2 regions of the Qipengyuania sp. B-5 genome follow, and region 2 is predicted to be linked to the other one. Evidence: predicted binding sites of a transcription regulator. Region 2 holds the regulator's gene; the other holds the start of a gene.
What was found. Region 2 encodes LexA, which represses DNA repair genes until DNA is damaged. Its sites were predicted from a motif close to GTTCCNCNCTTGTTCT; they were not measured.

Region 1 (3,598 bases), on a different contig from region 2:
GCGGCAATCCTCGCCCAGCGGCACTTCTTCCGGCATCCAATGGATCTGCTGCTGGCGCTTCCAGAAGTCGTATGCCCAGGGGTATTCGAATGGCTTGTAGGTCTTGCGGGCTTCGAGCAACGACATCGTATCAGTCTCCGGAAATTCCAGTCAGGCGGGGTTGCCCCGGCCCGTTATATGCAAGGCGAGCGGCACCGGCCATTACTGGCAGGCGAGGCATTCTTCGTAATCGGTCTGTTCTCCAGCACCTGCGGCCAGTTCGTACTTGGCGGCGTCGGCGGTGTTGTCCGCTTCCACCCCGCCGGCGAAACCGGCGCGCTGCACGCTCTTGGAGCGGAGGTAATAGAGCGACTTGATGCCCTTCTCCCACGCCTGGAAGTGCAGCATCATCAGGTCCCACTTGTCGACATCGGCCGGGATGAACAGGTTCAGCGACTGCGCCTGGTCGATATAGGGCGCGCGGTCGGCCGCGAATTCGAGCAGCCAGCGCTGGTCGATCTCGAAGCTGGTTTTGAAGGTCGCCTTCTCTTCCGGCGTCAGGAAATCGAGGTGCTGGACGCTGCCGCCCTTTTCCAGGATCGAGTTCCAGACCGCGGTCGAATTCTTGCTCTTCTTGTCGAGGATCTTTTCCAGATAGGGGTTCTTCACCACGAAGCTGCCCGAAAGCGTCTTGTGGGTGTAGATATTGGCCGGGATCGGCTCGATGCAGGCGCTGGTGCCGCCGCAGATGATGCTGATCGACGCGGTCGGCGCGATCGCCATCTTGCAGCTGAACCGCTCCATCGCGCCCATTTCGGCGGCATCCGGGCACGGTCCACGCTCTTTGGCGAGCATCATCGATGCTTCGGACGCCTTGCCCTGGATGTGCTTGAACATCTTCAGGTTCCAAACCTTGGCCATCGGGCTTTCGAAGCCGATGCCCTTCTGCTGGAGGAAGGAGTGGAAGCCCATCACACCCAGCCCGACGCTGCGTTCGCGCGTGGCGGAATATTTCGCGCGGGCCATCTCGTCGGGCGCGCGGTCGATATAGTTCTGCAGCACGTTGTCGAGGAAGCGCATGACGTCCTCGATGAACTGCTTGTCCTCGTTCCACTCGTCCCACTTCTCGATGTTGAGCGAGGACAGGCAGCAGACCGCCGTGCGATCGTTGCCGAGGTGGTCGATGCCCGTCGGCAGGGTGATCTCGGCGCACAGGTTCGAGGTCGAGACCTTGAGGCCCAGATCGCGGTGATGCTTGGGCATCATCCGGTTCACCGTGTCGGAGAAGACGATATAGGGCTCGCCCGTGGCAAGGCGGGTCTCGACCAGCTTCTGGAACAGGCTGCGCGCATCCACCGTCTTGCGAACGCTGCCGTCACGCGGAGAGACGAGGTCGAATTCCTCGCCCGCGCGCACCGCTTCCATGAAAGCGTCGGTCACCAGCACGCCGTGATGCAGGTTCAGCGCCTTGCGGTTGAAATCGCCCGAAGGTTTGCGGATCTCGAGGAATTCCTCGATCTCGGGGTGCGAGACATCGATGTAGCAGGCGGCCGAGCCGCGCCGCAGCGAACCCTGGGAGATCGCCAGCGTCAGGCTGTCCATCACGCGCACGAAGGGAATGATGCCGCTGGTCTTGCCGTTGAGGCCGACCGGTTCGCCGATGCCGCGCACATTGCCCCAATAGGTGCCGATGCCGCCACCCTTGGACGCAAGCCAGACGTTTTCGTTCCAGGTGTTGACGATCCCGTCGAGGCTGTCTTCCACGCTGTTGAGATAGCAGGAGATCGGCAGGCCGCGCTGGGTGCCGCCGTTGGAAAGCACGGGCGTGGCGGGCATGAACCACAGTTTGGAAATGTAATCGTACAGACGCTGCGCATGCTCGGCATCGTCGGCGAAAGCATCGGCGACGCGGGCGAATAGGTCCTGATAGCTTTCTCCGGGCAGCAGGTAACGGTCTTCCAGCGTTTCCTTGCCGAAGGCGGTCAGCAGATCATCCCGGCTGGTGTCGATCTGCACGTCGAAACGGCGATCGAGGACTTTCTTGCTGTCTTCCTTGACGGACGCCTTGGCGACTTCGGCCATGGCACCGGCCATCGCTTCACCCGCCTTTTCGGCGACGAGCTGCTCGCTGCCCTTGTCCTGGCTTTTCATGCTGACTGCCTTTTCCGGCTTCTTCGTCTCGGTGGGAGCGGCATCTTCGACAGTGTCCTGAGTATCCATGTCCAGTCCCATCGCCGTTTCGTCTCCGCCTTTGAAATCCATCGTGTCCCCACCGTTTGCCTGTGCGACTGCGGCAGGATCGTGCTGCCGTCCGTTCGCTATGTGTTCGAGTCGGCGAGAGCCCTTCCCGCCTAGCACCGAAAGCCGTGGGGCGGGGTGAAAACTTCTCCCCTGTTTCTCCACAGACCGGGGCGAATTCGCGTCTTCTCCTATATGGGGAGCGGAAGCGTTATCGCTAGGTCTTGTAGGTACCCCCAGGCGACCGACCACTAGATACTGAATCAGAGCGGACTCCGGCGCAAGAGGGTCAATGAAAATTTAACGCGCCGGAAGGGGGCTGGTTCGGGTCCGTGCCGATGATGCAATGCAGCGACGCGTGGACCAAGCTGGCTTTGCGAAATCGCAAGACCAAAATCGCATCGGGTGAAAAAATTTTGCGGGCAAAGATTGTGTGACCGGCTTGCGATTCATTCGAAAAGCGGTGGGAAATTTTCTTTCCTTTCCCGACCTTTCGCAGTGCAGCCCGGTCTCGACTCGACGAACCCCGGCGGCGCACCCTTCCCGCAGAACGGGGTGCGACGCCAGGGCGTTCCCGGTCGGGACTACTGGCCGGGAAGGGGAGCACCGGTCAGGAAGTGGGACGGGTTCCGGCGCTACCGAAGGCGAGAACCATTCGTTCGGATGGTCCGAAAGCCATTCTGGCCGCCTCCTCGGCTGCCAGCTGTTGTCTCAGCCTGTCGGCACTCCATCTGTTTTCGGCGAAGATGATATTCGCCTGGTACATCTGGTCCCGGTCCACGCTCGGCGGAGCGCTATCCAGCGAGCGCAGACGGCTAACGGCCTTCATGGCGATCCGGTCGAAACCGCGTTTGCCGGAAGCCCGATAGAGCTTCACATTGGCAGCATCGCCATCGTTATCGCGGGTGAACCGGACGATAGAGATACCTTCGCCATTCGGCGCATCGCCCAGCCGCGCAGCCACCGAAAGTTGCCGGTCCAGATCGCGCGAGACCGTCTCGACGAATTCCCGGTGCTGGGTATCGGGCGTGACGACGATGTTCTGGGAAAGAACCGGCTCAGCGAGCAGGGCTGCCGAAACCGCAGTGGCGAGTGCAAGTGCGAGGATTTTGTACATTGTGATCATCCTTTTTTCGAAACGAAAAGCGAATGATCGGCCGCAGAGAGTTACGCAGTGATCGCGACAGCCCATTTATGATCTAAGCGAAGACGGTCAGTGGTCGATCAAACAACGCCGACTGCGGGATCGGAGCTGTTGCAAGAAGTGATGCGCCCGTGAAACGGCGTTGTCAAACTACGCAGAAATATGCGTCGTAAGGCTACAAATTGGGAATATTACGTCTTTTTCGAGTAATTCCTTTCGATCGGGAAGGTGCGATTA
Region 2 (3,598 bases):
TGGCGGCCGCCATTGGGGCCGGTGCGGGCATCGGTTATACATTGCTGACAGGAGCGCAGGTCCCGACCGTTCGCAGTTGTGTCGGCGCCGTGCTGGTCTTGATTGCGCTGGCACTTGGGCGCCAGCCTCTTTCCATGCGGATGGTGGCGGTCGCTGCGGGCGTGGTTCTTTTGCTGTGGCCAGAAACCCTGGTAGGGCCGAGCTTCCAGATGAGCTTCGCCGCAGTCATCTCGATAGTGGCGCTCCACAATTCCAGTCCGGTGCGAGAATTCCTCGCCCCGCGCGAGGAGCAATGGGGCAGGTGGCTCGGCCGCCGGGTGCTGATGCTGTTCATCACTGGTCTCGTTATCGAAATTGCGCTCACACCCATCGTGCTCTTTCATTTTCACCGTGCAGGCATTTACGGGGCCTTTGCCAATGTGATCGCGATCCCGTTGGTCACATTTGTCTCTATGCCGCTTATCGCAATCGCACTGTGCTTCGACCTGGTGGGTCTGGGTTCGCCATTCTGGTGGTTGGTCGGCAAGTCGCTCGACCTGCTTCTTGCCATCGCCCGGACGACAGCGGCTCAGCCAGGCGCGGTGAAGCTGATGCCTCATATCGGTATTCTCAATGTTCTCCTCTTCGTTGCCGGCGGACTATGGCTTGCCCTGTGGAAAGGAAGGGGGCGGTTATGGGGCCTTGCGCCTGCCCTGCTTGGGGCAGCACTGCTTAGCCAGGCATCGGCCCCCGATCTGCTGATCGCGCGGGACGGCGCGGATGTCGGCTTTGTCGATCCTGCCGGAAGTCTGTATGTGCTCCGGAATAAGCCCGGCTCCTACGCGCAGGAGAATCTCGTCGAACTGGCGGGTGCCGAAGCGCTGCCTCGGTCGATGGCCGATTGGCCGGGCGCGCGATGTAGTTCCGACTTTTGCAGCATCCCTATGCGCCGCTCCGACAAAGTCTGGCATCTGCTGGTTGCACGCAGCCGCGAACGGATCGACGAGCGCGCTCTCGCTGCCGCGTGTGAACGCTCCGACATTGTGATCGCGGATCGTTGGCTGCCCCGTAGCTGCCGCCCTCGATGGCTAAAGGCCGACGGCCGCTATCTCGATGCGCAAGGGGGGACCACGATATATTTGGAAGACCGGAGGATCGAGACGGTCGCCGCACATCAAGGAATGCATGGCTGGTGGCAAGCACCCGAGCGCCGGTGAAAGAGGCGCCCGGATTTAAACGGACGCCGTCCCTCGGTTCAGTGATATCGACGCAGCAATCCTGCGAGCTTACCCTGAACCTGAACGCGATCGGCTTCATAGAGCTGTGGCTCGTAAGCGCCATTGGCCGGATCAAGCCTGATCATCGCGCCTTCCTTGCGCAGGTATTTGAGCGTTGCTTCCTGGTTGTCGACAAGAGCAACTACAATCTCGCCATCGCGTGCAGTTTCAGTGCGCTTGACCAGTGCAAAATCGCCATCGAAAATGCCTGCTTCGATCATCGAGTCTCCGCTGACTTCGAGCGCATAGTGATCCCCCGGTCCCAGGAGAGCTGCGGGAACCGGCATGGACGACTGGCCTTCGATTGCCTCGATCGGAGCACCGGCGGCAATACGGCCATGGAGAGGCACGTCGATAATATCGTTCGCTGGTGCTACAGCGACCGGTTTGGCCGTATGCGCGGCAATTACGGAATCGTTTGCCGATGTGGGAGCCGCAACAGAACGCGAAGAGCCGGTGACCGAATCTTCCGGTAGTTTAATCACCTCGAGCGCACGGGCCCGATTGGGCAGGCGACGGATAAAGCCACGTTCTTCCAGAGCCGAGATCAGTCGATGAACGCCGGACTTGCTTTTCAGGTCGAGCGCTTCCTTCATCTCTTCGAAAGAAGGCGAAATGCCAGTATCTTCGAGCTTCTGCTGGATGAAGCGAATCAATTCGTGCTGCTTGGCGGTCAGCATCGGGTAACTCCCTATGTTCCTGTTCACAAAGCTGTGAACGAATGTGGAACAATTAGGCAACCGATTTCAGCAAGTCAAGCATTCCCGCGGTTTCAGAACCCGTCAATAGAGAACAAGCGTTCCCGTTTCAGTCCGCCGCTCGCCAGGCGCCGGACTTGCCGCCTGTCTTCTCAAGGAGACGGATTCCCTCGATAACCATGGCGCGATCGAGAGCCTTACCCATGTCGTAGAGCGTGAGGAGCGCGACGCTGACGGCGGTCATCGCTTCCATCTCGACACCTGTCTTGCCGGTCAGGCCAGCCACCGCCGTCACCCGGATAGCTTCTGCTTCCGGTGTGAAGTCGATCTTAATGCTTTCAAGTCCCAGGGGATGGCAAAGGGGTATGAGCTCCCCTGTACGTTTGGCCGCCATTATGCCCGCAATCCGGGCAGTCGCCAAAGCTTCACCCTTGGCTCCGGTGCCCGCCATGATAGCTTCCAGAGCTTCCGGCTTCATCCGAATTCTCCCCTCGGCGGTTGCGCTCCGATCGGTCTCGGATTTTCCGCTGACATCGACCATGCGAGCTGCTCCGGCCTCGTCGAGATGAGTCAGCCTATTCATTTTGAAGCCTTGGGATCCTGAACCGGGTGGACGACATGGACCACAGTCCTGACGAGAAAAATCGACCCATTGCCAGGTCAGCCGCTCGGGCAGATGGGGTTGGGTAGGGGTGAGACATTTTTAGCCTCATGCCATTTTCTCAACTGGTAGGACAGTCTAACCCTGCAATAGCGCCCGCGTCGCAGCCTCTACATCGCCCTGCCGCATGAGGCTCTCGCCGACGAGAAAGCTGCGGACGCCGGATCGCGCAAGACGCTGGCAGTCCCGATGGGTGTCGATCCCGCTTTCGCCGACAAGAAGGGTGCCTGCTGGTGCACGGGAGGAAAGTTCTTCCGTGATGCGAAGATCAGTCTCGAACGTCTTGAGATTACGATTGTTCACTCCAAGAAGCCGTGACTTCAATCCAGCCGCGCGTTCCATCTCAATGGCATCATGGACTTCGACAAGAACGTCCATCCCCCGATCAATCGCAGCCGCCTCGATCTCGATCATCTGCGCATCTTCGAGTGCGGCAACGATAATCAGGATAGCGTCGGCGCCGATCGCCCGTGCCTCTGCCACTTGCCAGGGATCGACCATGAAATCCTTGCGTAAAACCGGCAATGAGCATGCTTCGCGAGCGGCGACCAGGTAATCCTCGTGTCCCTGGAAATAGGGCGCGTCGGTCAGGACCGAAAGGCAGGCGGCACCGCCGGCCTCGTAAGCCCGCGCATGATCGGCAGGGTGAAAATCGGCACGTATCAGCCCCTTCGACGGACTGGCCTTCTTGATCTCGGCAATCAATCCAAAGCCGCTGTCCTGCGCCGCTTCCAGAGATCGCAAGAAACCGCGCGGCTCACCTTGTTCCCGAGCGAGGGCATCCAGATCGGCAAGGCTCCGCTCTGCCTTGCGGACAGCCACTTCATCGCGCTTGGTTGCACAGATCTCCGCGAGCTTGTTCATTGCGCGAGTTCGATCCAGTCGGCCATCAGTTGCTTGGCCCGGCCAGAATCGATTGCCTCGCCGGCCATCTCTGCACCTTCTGTCCAATCGGTAGTTTTCCCCGCGACGATTAACGTGGC

Region 1: a site for LexA is predicted at 2,363-2,378, ahead of AC13CE_RS04600 (ribonucleoside-diphosphate reductase subunit alpha). Genes of this name have one in related genera too.

What each region holds. Positions count from the first base shown of each region.
Region 1 covers NZ_JBSXNU010000035.1:19,018-22,615, reverse strand. The annotation lists gene AC13CE_RS04605 (ribonucleotide-diphosphate reductase subunit beta) at 1-126, opposite strand, end outside; gene AC13CE_RS04600 (ribonucleoside-diphosphate reductase subunit alpha) at 202-2,241, opposite strand; gene AC13CE_RS04595 (TonB family protein) at 2,828-3,334, opposite strand.
Region 2 covers NZ_JBSXNU010000053.1:227,417-231,014, reverse strand. The annotation lists gene AC13CE_RS13400 (ComEC/Rec2 family competence protein) at 1-1,196, shown strand, start outside; gene lexA (transcriptional repressor LexA) at 1,235-1,936, opposite strand; gene moaC (cyclic pyranopterin monophosphate synthase MoaC) at 2,064-2,537, opposite strand; gene trpC (indole-3-glycerol phosphate synthase TrpC) at 2,694-3,479, opposite strand; gene trpD (anthranilate phosphoribosyltransferase) at 3,476-3,598, opposite strand, start outside.